3 regions of the Pseudomonas sp. TE12508 genome follow, and region 2 is predicted to be linked to each of the others. Evidence: predicted binding sites of a transcription regulator. Region 2 holds the regulator's gene; each other region holds the start of a gene.
The links. The regulator sigma-54, encoded in region 2, starts transcription at its own class of promoters, with help from an activator protein. The targets are predictions, from matches to a motif close to ANTGGCATNNANNTTGCTNT.

Region 1 (4,480 bases), on a different contig from region 2:
GCCGCACCACCGGCCCCGGTCTCTGGGGCCAAAACGAAAAAACGCCGCTACCCGATCCGCCAGGGGGCGAATGAGGTGAGCGACGTCTTCGTCGTAGGTGGGGCAACCGCCGTTGGTTACCTTGCGGTGATTACCTAGCGAGATCTGTGCCAACTGTTTGAGACCGAGTTGCGGCCAATCGCGAGCAGGCCCTGACAGGCACCGCAATACCTCAGCCAAGCAGTTCACTCATGGCAATAATCTGCTCCGCCACCTGTATCAGCTTCTGCTGGCGGCTCATGGCTTGGCGGCGCATCAGGGTGTAGGCCTCTTCTTCGTTGCAGTCCTTCATCTTCATCAGCAGCCCCTTGGCCAGCTCGATGCGCTTGCGCTCGGCCAGTTGCTGGTCGCGAGCGTGCAGTTGCGCGCGCAGGGCCTGGTCGCTTTCAAAGCGCGCCATGGCCACGTCGAGAATCGGCTGCAAGCGTTGTGCGTGAATGCCTTCGACGATGTAGGCACTGACGCCGGACTTGATTGCGCGGCGCATCACGTCGGGGTCGTGCTCGTCGGTGAACATCACAATCGGCCGTGGTTGGTCACGGGTCACCAGCACCACTTGCTCCATCACATCGCGGCTCGGTGACTCGGTATCGATCAGGATCACGTCCGGACGCACCGTTTCGACGCGCGCGGGCAGGTCAATGGTCAGGCCGGACTCGTCGATGACCTCGAACCCGGCTTCGGTCAGAGCCGCCTTCAGGCGCCCGACTTTTTTCGCTGTGTCATTGATCAGCAGGATACGCAACATATTCGCAGGCTCCTGTCAGCGGCTGGCGAGAAGGGGAGCGCTGTCGCTCATGGCGTGCAGCGTGAAGCTGCGGGCATAGCCGGCCGGGTCCGAGCCGTCCCAGACTTTGCCGTCGATCAATTGACTGTTGCGCATTTCCTGGCTCCGGGCGGGCACGCCGACAGCGGTGGCGGCCTCACGGTATAAGTCTAGTTGCTGGACCTGACGGGCCACGCCGAGGTAATCCGGGTCGTCACGCAACAACCCCCAGCGACGGAACTGGGTCATGAACCACATACCGTCGGACAAATACGGAAAATTGACCTCGCCACCAACGTGAAAACGCATGGCGTGCGGGTCTTGCCAGCGATTACCCAGGCCGTCGGCGTAGTCACCGAGCAACCGTGGTTCGATGCAGTCGAGCGGAGCATCCAGATACTCAGGCGCACTCAACAGTTGCGCGGTGCTGCGGCGATTTTCGTGGCTGGCTTCGATGAATCGGCTGGCTTCGAGGATCGCCATCACCAATGCCCGTGCGGTGTTGGGGTATTGCTCGACAAAGGCGCGGGTGCAGCCGAGGACTTTTTCCGGGTGATCGGGCCACAGGGTCTGGCTGGTGGCCATCGTAAACCCGAGATTCTGCTGCACCGCACTGGCCGCCCACGGCTCGCCGACGCAGAAACCGTCGATGCGCCCGGCTTGCAGGTGCGCGACCATTTGCGGCGGCGGTACCACCACACTGTCGACATCCTGCAACGGATGAATGCCCTGGCTCGCGAGCCAGTAATACAGCCACATGGCGTGGGTGCCCGTGGGAAAAGTCTGAGCGAAGGTCAGTTTTGGGCGACTTTGGTGCACGTGCCGGTCCAGTGCTTCAGGACTGGTCACGCCCAAGGCCTGCAAGCCGTGGGAAAGGTTGATGCTTTGGCCGTTCTGGTTCAGGCCCATGAGCACGGCCATGTCGGTGGAGGCTACGCCGCCGATGCCCAGGTGCACGGCGTAGATCAGGCCGTACAGGCTGTGGGCGGCGTCGAGTTCGCCGCTGACCAGTTTGTCTCGCAGGTTGGCCCAGGACGACTGGCGCTTGAGGTTCAGGGTAAGGCCGTAGGGTTGGGCGAAGCCCTGGGTGGCGGCGACCACCACTGAGGCGCAGTCGCTCAGGGCCATGAAGCCGAGGTTGATTTCAGTCTTTTCCGGGGCATCGCTGCCGTTGACCCAGGCCAGTGGGCCGGCTGATGGTTCGTTCATCGATTTCGCACCTTCCAAAAAAAAGCGTCGTCCCAAGGCCTTTGCGTGGGCAAAGCCGGGTGACGACGCCATTGTCCTTCCACTCATCCCGCCGTTGGCATGAGTGCTGATGCCTGTGATTGGTGCAAGGCATATGCCATCGCCGGCTGATTTTGTTGCGCGCCTCGCCTGTGGACCCGATGCACGGCTATAATCGCCGCCTCTCATCGCCAACCGAGTCAAGCCTGCCCATGTACACCCTGGCCCGTCAGCTGCTGTTCAAACTTTCCCCGGAAACCTCCCACGATCTGTCCCTGGACCTGATCGGCGCGGGCGGGCGTTTGGGCCTTAACGGCTTGCTGTGCAAGGCACCGGCGAAACTGCCGGTAACGGTCATGGGCCTGGAGTTCCCGAACCCGGTGGGTTTGGCGGCCGGTCTGGACAAGAACGGCGCGGCGATCGATGGTTTTGCCCAATTGGGTTTCGGTTTCGTCGAAATCGGCACCATCACGCCGCGTCCGCAACCGGGTAATCCGAAACCGCGGATTTTCCGCTTGCCGGACGCCGAGGCGATCATCAACCGCATGGGTTTCAATAACCTCGGCGTCGATCACTTGCTCGCTCGCGTCGCGGCGGCCAAGTACAAGGGCGTACTGGGCATCAACATCGGCAAGAATTTCGATACGCCGGTTGAGCGTGCGGTCGATGACTACCTGATCTGCCTGGACAAGGTCTATGCCCACGCCAGCTACGTGACGGTCAACGTCAGTTCGCCGAACACCCCGGGCCTGCGCAGCCTGCAATTCGGTGATTCGCTCAAGCAATTGCTCGCCGACCTGGCCACCCGCCGGGCGGAGCTGGCCCTGCGCCACGGCAAGCATGTACCGCTGGCGATCAAGATCGCGCCGGACATGACTGATGAAGAAACCATTCAAGTCGCTCAAGCGTTGATCGAAACCGGGATGGACGCGGTGATTGCCACCAACACCACCCTGAGCCGCGTTGGCGTCGAAGGCATGGAGCATGGTGACGAGGCGGGCGGGTTGTCCGGCGCGCCGGTTCGCGACAAGAGCACTCACACCGTTAAAGTGCTGGCGGCGGAATTGGCCGGTCGTCTGCCGATCATCGCCGTAGGCGGCATCACTGAAGGCAAGCACGCGGCTGAGAAAATTGCCGCGGGTGCGAGCCTGGTGCAGATTTACTCTGGCTTTATCTATAAAGGCCCGGCGCTGATTCGTGAATCGGTGGATGCCATCGCCGCGCTGCGCTAAATCCCTGGGTAGGAGACTTGTGGCGAGGGCTTTTGTGGCGAGGGGGCTTGCCCCCGTTCGGCTGCGAAGCAGTCGTAAACCCTGTGTCCGTGTTCTCGCTGATTCACCGCGTCGTCTGGTTTTGGGGCCGCTTCGCAGCCCAACGGGGGCAAGCCCCCTCGCCACAATTGTTTCTTCGCTGAATTTGGATCAGGCATAAAAAAGGGCTCCTCGAAGGAGCCCCTGGGCCGAAGCCCGCCGTCCGGATGGGACGTGCGTGGTTAAGTCATTACGTAATCAGATTGTCGTGTCGGAGTGTGTGCCCTGTATTAGCCGACGGCGTGAAGTTCGTTGAGTCTGTGGATTCCCGCAGTGCCGGTCATACCGTCCCAGTTGTCGCCGCGTCCTTCTCGCCAGCCATTGATCCAGGCTTGGCGTACCGACGGTAGAGTAAAAGGGCAAAGCTCACGGGATTTACCACCAACGCCATATTGATATCCGCGCAAAAATGCTCTTTCCAACGGATCACGCTTAAGTCTTCTCATAGGGTGTTGCCCTCACTTGTTGACTGTATTTATCGCGTCGACCTCAATCGAGGTCAGGCAGAAAAATTCTGCCGTTGGTGGCTCGCTGCCGGCGTCGCGAGCCAAGGTGTTGACGCCGTTGCGACGTCAACCTGAGTTGAGTTCTAACCAATGCGTCACATCGAGGGAATGATCGTTTTGTCATAAGAACGTAACCATAAAGATGCTATGGCCATAAGTAACACGATATTTGTCCCGTGTTTGTTGGCCAAACCCCGGTATGATCGGCCCTGCGCGGGATGAGAGGGTTGAGGCCTTTAACGAGAATGACACCCGTTCACTTGGGGACTATTCGACGAAGGGTCGACTTATGACATTTTGTTGCATCAACTTTTTTATCTGCCCTGGCATCTAAGCTCTTTTAACCCGAGCAGTCAGGGTGGGACGGCACACCTTCGTGCCACGCGGGCGTTCTGTTAGAAAAACGCCTGATTGAAAACCGGATCGGCAATGCGTTGCCGGTTCACTTAGCTAAAGGCTCTGGAATTACCATGTCCGATCGTTTCGAACTCTTCCTCACTTGCCCCAAAGGCCTTGAAGGCCTGCTCATCGAGGAAGCCGTCGGGCTTGGCCTTGAGGACGCACGTGAGCACACCTCGGCTGTGCGCGGCATGGCCACCATGGAAACCGCCTATCGCCTGTGCCTGTGGTCG
Region 2 (4,480 bases):
CCGAACGATCAAGAGCAGCCTATCCGCATTCAGGCCGACGATGCCCAACTGGACGACAAGAACGGCGTTGCCACCTATAAGGGCGATGTAATCATCACCCAAGGCTCGATGAAGGTCACCGGCAATACCGTGACCATCACCCGCACCCCGGCCGGCGACATCGACGTGGTAACTTCGGTGGGCAACCTCGCCTACTTCGAGCAACTGCAAACGGCGGGCGATACCAAGCCGGTCCAGGGCTACGGCGTAACTATCCAGTACCACGCCTCGCAAAACCGCGTAGTGCTGATCGATCGCGCCAAGGTCATCGATAAGGACAACAACGTCACCCAAGGCGAGAAAATCGTCTACGACACGGTCAAAAAGCTTGCGAGCGCCGGTCGCGCCACGGGTAACAAGGTCACCGAGGCACGCCCTCGCATCGACATGGTGATCCAGCCGAAGAAGAAAACCGACGAGCAAAAGGCCCAGTAATGGCAACTCTGAAAGCTCAGCATCTGGCCAAGAGCTACAAGAGCCGTCAGGTCGTGCGCGACGTCAGCCTGTCCATCGACAGCGGTCAGATCGTCGGCCTGCTTGGCCCTAACGGCGCCGGTAAAACCACCTGTTTCTATATGATTGTCGGCCTGGTACAGGCCGATCAAGGCCGCGTACTGATCGACGACCTGGACGTCAGCCACCAGCCGATGCACGGTCGTGCGAAGGCGGGCATCGGCTATCTTCCGCAAGAAGCGTCGATCTTCCGCAAACTGTCGGTGGCCGACAACATCATGGCCATCCTCGAGACCCGTAAGGAGCTCGATCAGGCCGGTCGTCGCCAAGAGCTGGAAAGCCTGCTGCAGGAATTTCACATCCATCACATCCGCGACAATCTCGGCATGAGCCTGTCCGGTGGTGAACGCCGCCGTGTGGAAATTGCCCGGGCACTGGCTACAAACCCGAAATTCATCCTCCTCGACGAACCCTTCGCCGGCGTGGACCCGATTTCGGTGGGCGACATCAAGCAGATCATCCATCACCTCAAGGCTAAAGGCATTGGCGTGTTGATCACGGACCACAACGTTCGTGAGACCCTGGATATCTGCGAAACCGCCTACATCGTCAACGATGGCCAACTGATTGCTGAAGGTGACTCCGCCACCATCCTCGCCAATGAACTGGTCAAGGAAGTGTATCTGGGCCACGAGTTCCGCCTGTAAGCACCTGAGGTGCCCGGGTCGCCGAGGGAGCGCTCGCTTCAATAAAAAATCAATAACTTTTTATTGTTACAGCGCTCTAGGCAAACACTTCAGTTTCGGGCATATAATTTGCTTATGTTTGGCGCTTCGGCGCCCTGTAGTGGATGGCGCATGTGCGCCGGCGAATAAGGTGTTAAGCCCCTGCCATGAAACCATCGCTAGTCTTGAGAATGGGCCAGCAGCTGACGATGACACCGCAGCTGCAACAGGCCATCCGCCTGCTCCAATTGTCGACCCTGGACCTGCAACAGGAAATCCAGGAGGCTCTGGAGTCCAATCCGATGCTCGAACGCCAGGAAGAAGGCGACGACTTCGATAACGCCGACCCCTTGGCCGATAGCGCCGAACAGAAACCCAACGCCGACATTCAGGAACCCTCCTACCAGGAAACCGCCCCGACGGTGGACAACCTTGAGGAAGGCGACTGGAACGAGCGCATCCCCAACGAATTGCCCGTCGACACAGCCTGGGAGGATGTCTACCAGACCAGCGCCAGCAGCCTGCCGAGCAACGATGACGACGAGTGGGATTTCACCACCCGCACATCGGTCGGTGAAAGCCTGCAAAGCCATTTGCTCTGGCAACTGAACCTGGCACCGATGTCCGACACCGATCGCCTGATCGCCGTGACCTTGATCGACTGCATCAACAATCAGGGCTACCTGGACGAAACCCTCGAGGAAATCCTCGAAGCGTTCGACCCGGAGCTGGACATCGAACTGGACGAAATCGAAGCCGTCCTGCACCGCATCCAGCAATTCGAACCCGCTGGCATCGGCGCCCGCAACCTCGGTGAATGCCTGCTACTGCAACTGCGCCAGTTGTCCGCCAAGACCCCTTGGCTGGCCGAAGCCAAGCGCCTGGTCACCGATTACATCGACCTGCTCGGCAGCCGCGATTACAGCCAGCTGATGCGCCGCATGAAGCTCAAGGAAGATGAGCTGCGCCAGGTCATCGAATTGGTCCAGAGCCTCAATCCACGCCCGGGCTCACAAATCGAGTCCACCGAAGCCGAATACGTCGTTCCCGACGTGATCGTGCGCAAGGACAACGAGCGCTGGCTGGTGGAGCTGAACCAGGAATCGGTGCCACGCCTGCGGGTCAATGCCCAATATGCCGGTTTCGTGCGCCGCGCCGATACCAGCGCTGACAACACCTTCATGCGTAATCAGCTGCAGGAGGCTCGCTGGTTCATCAAGAGCCTGCAAAGCCGCAATGAAACCCTGATGAAAGTCGCCACCCAGATCGTCGAGCATCAACGCGGCTTTCTCGAATACGGTGACGAAGCCATGAAGCCGTTGGTGCTGCATGACATTGCCGAAGCAGTCGGCATGCATGAATCGACGATTTCACGGGTGACCACGCAAAAATTCATGCATACCCCACGGGGCATCTATGAACTGAAATACTTTTTTTCCAGCCACGTCAGTACCTCTGAAGGCGGTGAATGCTCGTCCACGGCGATCCGCGCGATCATCAAAAAACTGGTTGCCGCGGAAAATCAGAAAAAGCCGTTGAGTGACAGCAAGATCGCTGGTTTACTGGAGGCACAAGGCATTCAGGTAGCCCGTCGCACCGTCGCCAAGTACCGCGAATCCCTGGGGATCGCGCCTTCCAGCGAACGGAAGCGGTTGATGTAGCCGCCGGGCTCGCCACAGCGTTCCAGTGGCAGGCATTTCTGCCTGCCGCTTTATGCACTGGCAACGAAGGAGAAGCTGTATGCAAGTCAACATCAGTGGACACCAACTGGAAGTGACCGAACCCCTGCGCACCTACATCGGCGAAAAACTCGACCGATTAGAGAGGCATTTCGACAAGATCACTAATGTGCAAGTCACGATGAACGTCGAAAAACTGCTGCAGAAGATCGAAGCCACGCTGCATATTCCCGGCGGAGAAGTGGTCGCCAATGCCGAGCATACGGACATGTATGCCGCCATCGACCTGCTGACCGACAAGCTGGATCGCCAACTTAAAAAGCATAAGGAAAAGACCCAGAGCCTCCTCCAGGGCGCGACCGGTCGTTAACACCCCCAATCCATGATCCGACTAGAAACCATCCTGACCCCCGGCCGTTCCCAAGTGAACGCGCCGGGTGGCAGTAAAAAGAAAGCCCTCGAGCAAATTGCCAACCTTATCCACCGCGAAGTACCGGATCTGGAAATGCAGGACGTCTTCGAGGCCTTGATTGCCCGTGAGAAACTCGGTTCTACCGGTTTCGGCAACGGCATCGCCATCCCCCACTGCCGGCTCAAAGGCTGCACCTCGCCAATCAGTGCGCTGCTGCACCTGGAAGCCCCTATCGATTTCGATGCCATCGACGGTGCCCCGGTTGACCTGCTGTTTGTGCTGCTGGTCCCGGAAGCCGCCACCGATGCACACCTGGAATTGCTGCGCCAGATTGCCAGCATGCTGGATCGCAAGGAAGTGCGTGAAAAACTGCGCAGCGCCCCGAGCAACCAAGCCTTGTATCAGGTTGTCCTGGACGAGCAGAACGGTCACTAATCATGCGCCTGATCATCGTCAGTGGCCGCTCCGGCTCAGGTAAAAGTACCGCCCTCGATGTGCTCGAGGACAACGGCTACTACTGCATCGACAACCTGCCTGCCGGCTTGCTGCCGGAACTGGCCGAACGCGCGCTGATTCACACCGAACTGGCACAACCGCTGGTGGCCGTGTCCATCGATGCACGCAACTTGCCAAGCCACCTGTCACGGTTCCCCGAATTGCTGGAGGAGGTCCGCAGCCGGCATATCCAGTGCGATGTGCTGTATCTGGACGCTGACGAAGAAACCTTGCTCAAGCGCTTTTCGGAAACTCGCCGTCGTCACCCGTTGAGCAGCGCCAATCGTTCGCTGGCGGAGGCGATCCAGGATGAAACCAATCTGCTGGGGCCTATCGCCGATCTGGCTGACCTCAAGGTCAACACCACCAATCTGAACCTGTATCAGCTACGCGATACCATCAAGCTGCGCCTGCTGAATCAGCCGGAGCCCGGCACTGCGTTCCTGGTGGAATCTTTCGGGTTCAAGCGTGGCATGCCGGTGGACGCCGATCTGGTGTTCGACGTGCGCTGCCTGCCCAACCCTTACTGGAAGCCGGAGCTACGGGCACAGTCCGGGCTCGATCAACCGGTGGCCGAGTACCTGGCGGCACAGCCGGACGTAGAAGAGATGTTCCAGGACATTTCCTCATACTTGCTCAAGTGGCTACCCCGCTTTGCCGCCAGCAATCGCGCCTAT
Region 3 (4,480 bases), on a different contig from region 2:
AAAGACGGCAGGCCGATCTTAAATACCTGGAAGCTATCGAGCACTTGCGATTAATCATGGCTGAATACCCTGTCCATCTCTTCTCTGCGCAGAACTCAATACATGAGCCCCAGTTTCGACTGAGGGATAACAACGAAATCTGACCTGTCAGGGATGCCGGATCGACCGTTCTGGTCAACATGCTCTAACGCCCTGCGCGAACCAGAACAGAGCACTGCGGCTCGGAAATTCTCGCGACTGGTGCGTTGATCGCCTTTTGTGCCTTCGCAGCCCTATGGCCATCGAATGGAACCCCTCCCACTGCTTGAGCGACAGGCTGACAAGTTGTCGATGGCACGGCTGGCAAACAACTTGCTTAGGTCTGATCAGGCTTGAGCCATCAACGACGATGGCTTCGCAAACACCACGGACAACGGCGTCCGCTCCCCTGCGCATTGCGACAGGTGGGCGTGCGCCGTTTTTGCTTTCACCCCGGCATAAAAGGAAATCCTCATGCCTGCTCAAGGAATGCTCCCCCCGGGTCATGCCATCGCGCCTGCGTACAGCGGTGTCGGCAAGTCACGCCCTGCTGGCATTGCATTGCGGTCATTGTTCGACCCTGGCATGGCCCTGCTTGAACGCAGCAGGATCGGCCTCTGGTTACCACTCGGATTGGCCCTCGGGGCCTGCGGTCTCGCACTGGCCGAACAGCCAGCAAGCGCACTGACCCTGTTACCTGGCGTCCTCTATCTGGGGTGCGCGTGGCATCTTCGTGAGCGTCATCAACGCCATCTACAGATATTCTGGGACACTGAACTTGCACAACTGCTGCGCAGCTCCCGGGATGCCGACCCAGCGACGCTACTGGTGGCCGCCAGCATGCAACTGCGCAACAACGAACGCTTGCGCAGCGAAGTACAGTTCGCCAGTCGTGCGCTGGAGCAAATGTCTCAACAGGCCCGCGACCAAGGTGAGGAACAGAGCCAACGAATCGCCATGATCGCCGCCGCCAGCGAGCAAATCGATCAGACCTTACACAGCATCGATGCCTTGGCCCAAGGCGCGCTGGCAGCCTTCGCCAACGCCCATGCCATGAGCGAAACCGGTTGTCTGGAAGCGCGCTCAGTGGGTGACAGCATGCGCGCCATTCAGCACAGCCTGGGCAATACCGCACACGCCGTGGAAGCATTGCTGCAGCGCACTAGCGCAGTAGAAAGCACCGTCAATAGCATTCAGGCACTGGCCAAACAGACCCAGTTATTGGCACTCAATGCCTCCATCGAAGCGGCCCGTGCCGGCGAGCACGGTCGCGGTTTCGCCGTGGTCGCCGATGAGGTCCGCAGCCTGGCCCAAGCCACGGACCGGGCTACCCATGAAATCACCACAGCCGCGACGGCGATCGCCATGGCCGTGCGCCAAGTGGATGGCGAGGTCAAGGAACACCGCGACCTGCTGGCAGCCGGTAGCCAACAGAGCGAGCAACTCGCCGCCAACCTAGACGACCTGGCTCAACATAGTCAGATCAATCTGCAACACCTCGGCGCCATGCAACAGGCGCTCAGCGAGCATCAGCATGCCAATCATGCCCTCAGCGAACAGTTGCAACAGGTCAATGCCGCGGTGCAAGAGCAGAGTACGCGGACCCATGCGCTGCACGACCTGACCCATTATCTCAACCAGCTCACCGTCGGAAACCGCCCATGAACCTACAATTCGCCGCCGCACTCGATGGTGGGCAATCCCGACGAACCCGTCTGCCACAAAACGACGCAGGACTCAGACAGATGCTTTTGCTGGGTCTCGACCTGTTGCAAGGTCTGCAGCAGCATCGCGGTCTCGGCGGACAGACCACCCGCGAGGCACAGCAACGTTGCCAGGCACTGGGTCATTCGCTCGACCAACGCTGGAAAGAATGGCCGTATAGCGCACAGTGCCAGGCATGGAACGCATTACGCCGCGAGCCAGCGGATTTCGAGGGCCATTGCCGGTTGCTGCAAGACCTGCTCGGCGCCATCCAGAACCTAGAACTGCGGCGCTGCGCGCTTAATTTGCAGCCCCCGAGCATCGCCGAGCGCTGTTGGGAGCTGGAAGACCTGGGGCGGCTGCGCGGCCTGTCGGTGCGCGCCGCCGCCCATCAGAGTTGCCCACTGCAAATGCTTGTTCAATTGCAGTACCTGCACGAGCGCTTGCTCAGGCATGCCCCCCGCTCGCTGCACAACGCGCTCGAACGACTGCAACGCTGCCTGATCGGTACAACGACAGTGTCCATCTCCCCGGCGGAGTGCTACGCCCTGCTCACCCCATTGCTCGACGAACGCCTCGACGCCATCCGCCGGGATCTGGGCTAAGGCTTACCTCCATTCGACTACGCAGCGGTGCGCAGGAGAGCTGTTTTAGTTCACCTCGCACCCAAGCTGCCCAAAAAGCGATCAGTGCTTCGCTCTCCCCCGGCTCTACGCCCCCTTCGATATCTTTTTAGAAAACATCACAAAACCACTTCAAGCCTTTGTACCAATTGATTTTTTTCGCATAAAAAAACTCGGACATAAACTTGGCAAGCCCTTTGCTATTGCTGTCTTACAGACTCATGCGGCACGCCAATGGCGGCGTGCTGCACTTTCCGGACAACGGCGTCCGTCAGGTCCCTCTATCGAGGGTGCCTGGCGCACGCCGTTTTTGTTTGCCCCTAAAAAAAGGATGTGGTTATGACTGATGAGCGTGACTCGCAACATCCGGTACACCCCGGCCGGCGCACCTTCCTGAAGCAATCCCTGGTGGCGGCAGGCACTGTCGCCGGAATCGCCGCCCTCGATGTTGTCGCGCCGGGCTTTCTGCGCAGCGCGGTCTGGGCCGCCGGCAGCGACGCGCCGGAGAAAGCTGCACTGAAGGTCGGGTTCATTCCCCTTACCGACTGCGCATCAGTCGTGGTGGCGGCAACCCAGGGTTTCGGCGAAAAATACGGCCTCACCATCACCCCGAGCAAAGAGGCGTCCTGGGCCGGCGTGCGCGACAAACTGCTCAACGGCGAACTGGATGCTGCCCATGTGCTCTACGGCCTGATCTATGGCGTGCAACTGGGCATCGGCGGGCCGCAGAGAGATATGGCCATGCTCATGGGACTGAACCAGAACGGCCAGGCGATCACCCTCTCCAAACAGCTGCAGCAAGCGGGCGTGACCAATGGCGAGCAACTGGCCGCCAAGGTCAAGCAAGGTGGCACGCCACTGACCTTCGCCCAGACGTTCCCCACCGGCACCCATGCCATGTGGCTCAATTACTGGCTCGCCAGCCTCGGCATCAACCCGCTGACCGATGTGAAGACCATCGTGGTGCCACCGCCACAGATGGTCGCCAACATGCGCGTGGGCAACATGGACGGTTTCTGTGTCGGCGAGCCCTGGGGCGCCCGGGCGATCGCCGACAACATCGGCTTCACCGCCCTTACCACCCAGAAACTCTGGCCCGATCACCCGGAGAAAATCCTTGGCACCACCCGTGCCTTCGTCGAGCAATACCCCAACACCGCCCGGGCGCTGACCATGGCGGTGCTCGACGCCAGCCGGTTCATCGAGGCCAGCGTAGAGAACAAAAAAAGCACCGCCCAACTGATCGCCGGCAAGGCCTACGTGAATGCGCCCGTCGAAGTGATCGAACAACGCTTCCTCGGCCACTACGACGACGGGTTAGGTAAGCAATGGACGGACGAGCATGCGATGTCCTTCTGCAAGGATGGCAGCGTCAACTATCCCTACCTGTCGGACGGTATGTGGTTCCTCACTCAGTTCCGTCGCTGGGGCCTGCTCAAGGAGGATGTGGACTACGCCGGTGTGGCCAAGTCTATCAACCAGACAAAACTCTACGGCGAAGCCGCCAGCCAGCTTGGCCTGACTGTACCGGGCAGTCCGCTGCGCAGTAGCACCCTGATCGACGGCAAGGTCTGGGACGGCTCCAATCCGGCCGCCTATGCCAACTCCTTCACCATCAAAGCCTGACCGGAGTAACCCGCCATGAACGCACCCCTCAAGTTGCCAGCGCCGCCCACCACTACGGCGAGTACCCAGCCAGAGCGTCGCTCTCCCCTCCTGAGCGGGTTGCGTCAACGCGCCAGGGATGGCATTGCCCCAATATTGGGTATCGCCCTGTTTCTCGCCGTCTGGGCGTTTATAGCCGCACGCAGTGAGGGCCTGCCCGGCCCGCTCGCTACTTGGTATTCAGCCCTGGAACTGTTCAGCGCGCCCTTCTACGACAACGGTCCGAACGACATGGGCATCGGGTGGAACGTACTGGCCTCCCTTGGCCGGGTCGGCATCGGCTTCGGCCTCGCCGCCCTGCTCGGTATTCCGCTGGGCTTCGCCATCGGCCGCTTCGCCTTCCTCGGCGGTATGTTCGCGCCAATCATCAGCCTGCTACGTCCGGTCTCGCCGCTGGCGTGGTTGCCGATCGGCCTGTTGGTGTTCAAGGCCGCCGGCCCGGCATCGATCTGGGTGATTTTCATCAGCTC

Region 1: ACZ9IM_RS03860 (CmpA/NrtA family ABC transporter substrate-binding protein) is a predicted target of sigma-54. The motif match lies at 2,136-2,155, and genes of this name have one in related genera.
Region 3: ACZ9IM_RS17400 (CmpA/NrtA family ABC transporter substrate-binding protein) is a predicted target of sigma-54. The motif match lies at 2,530-2,549, and genes of this name have one in related genera.

The regions. Positions count from the first base shown of each region.
Region 1 is NZ_JBWCCN010000002.1:336,545-341,024, forward strand. It holds gene ACZ9IM_RS03855 (ANTAR domain-containing response regulator) at 212-787, opposite strand; gene ACZ9IM_RS03860 (CmpA/NrtA family ABC transporter substrate-binding protein) at 803-2,014, opposite strand; gene ACZ9IM_RS03865 (quinone-dependent dihydroorotate dehydrogenase) at 2,245-3,264, shown strand; gene rmf (ribosome modulation factor) at 3,573-3,788, opposite strand; gene rlmKL (bifunctional 23S rRNA (guanine(2069)-N(7))-methyltransferase RlmK/23S rRNA (guanine(2445)-N(2))-methyltransferase RlmL) at 4,319-4,480, shown strand, end outside.
Region 2 is NZ_JBWCCN010000005.1:129,781-134,260, forward strand. It holds gene lptA (lipopolysaccharide transport periplasmic protein LptA) at 1-474, shown strand, start outside; gene lptB (LPS export ABC transporter ATP-binding protein) at 474-1,199, shown strand; gene ACZ9IM_RS08555 (RNA polymerase factor sigma-54) at 1,385-2,878, shown strand; gene hpf (ribosome hibernation-promoting factor, HPF/YfiA family) at 2,958-3,266, shown strand; gene ptsN (PTS IIA-like nitrogen regulatory protein PtsN) at 3,279-3,743, shown strand; gene rapZ (RNase adapter RapZ) at 3,746-4,480, shown strand, end outside.
Region 3 is NZ_JBWCCN010000012.1:43,689-48,168, reverse strand. It holds gene ACZ9IM_RS17415 (hypothetical protein) at 1-143, shown strand, start outside; gene ACZ9IM_RS17410 (methyl-accepting chemotaxis protein) at 493-1,683, shown strand; gene ACZ9IM_RS17405 (hypothetical protein) at 1,680-2,327, shown strand; gene ACZ9IM_RS17400 (CmpA/NrtA family ABC transporter substrate-binding protein) at 2,685-3,971, shown strand; gene ntrB (nitrate ABC transporter permease) at 3,987-4,480, shown strand, end outside.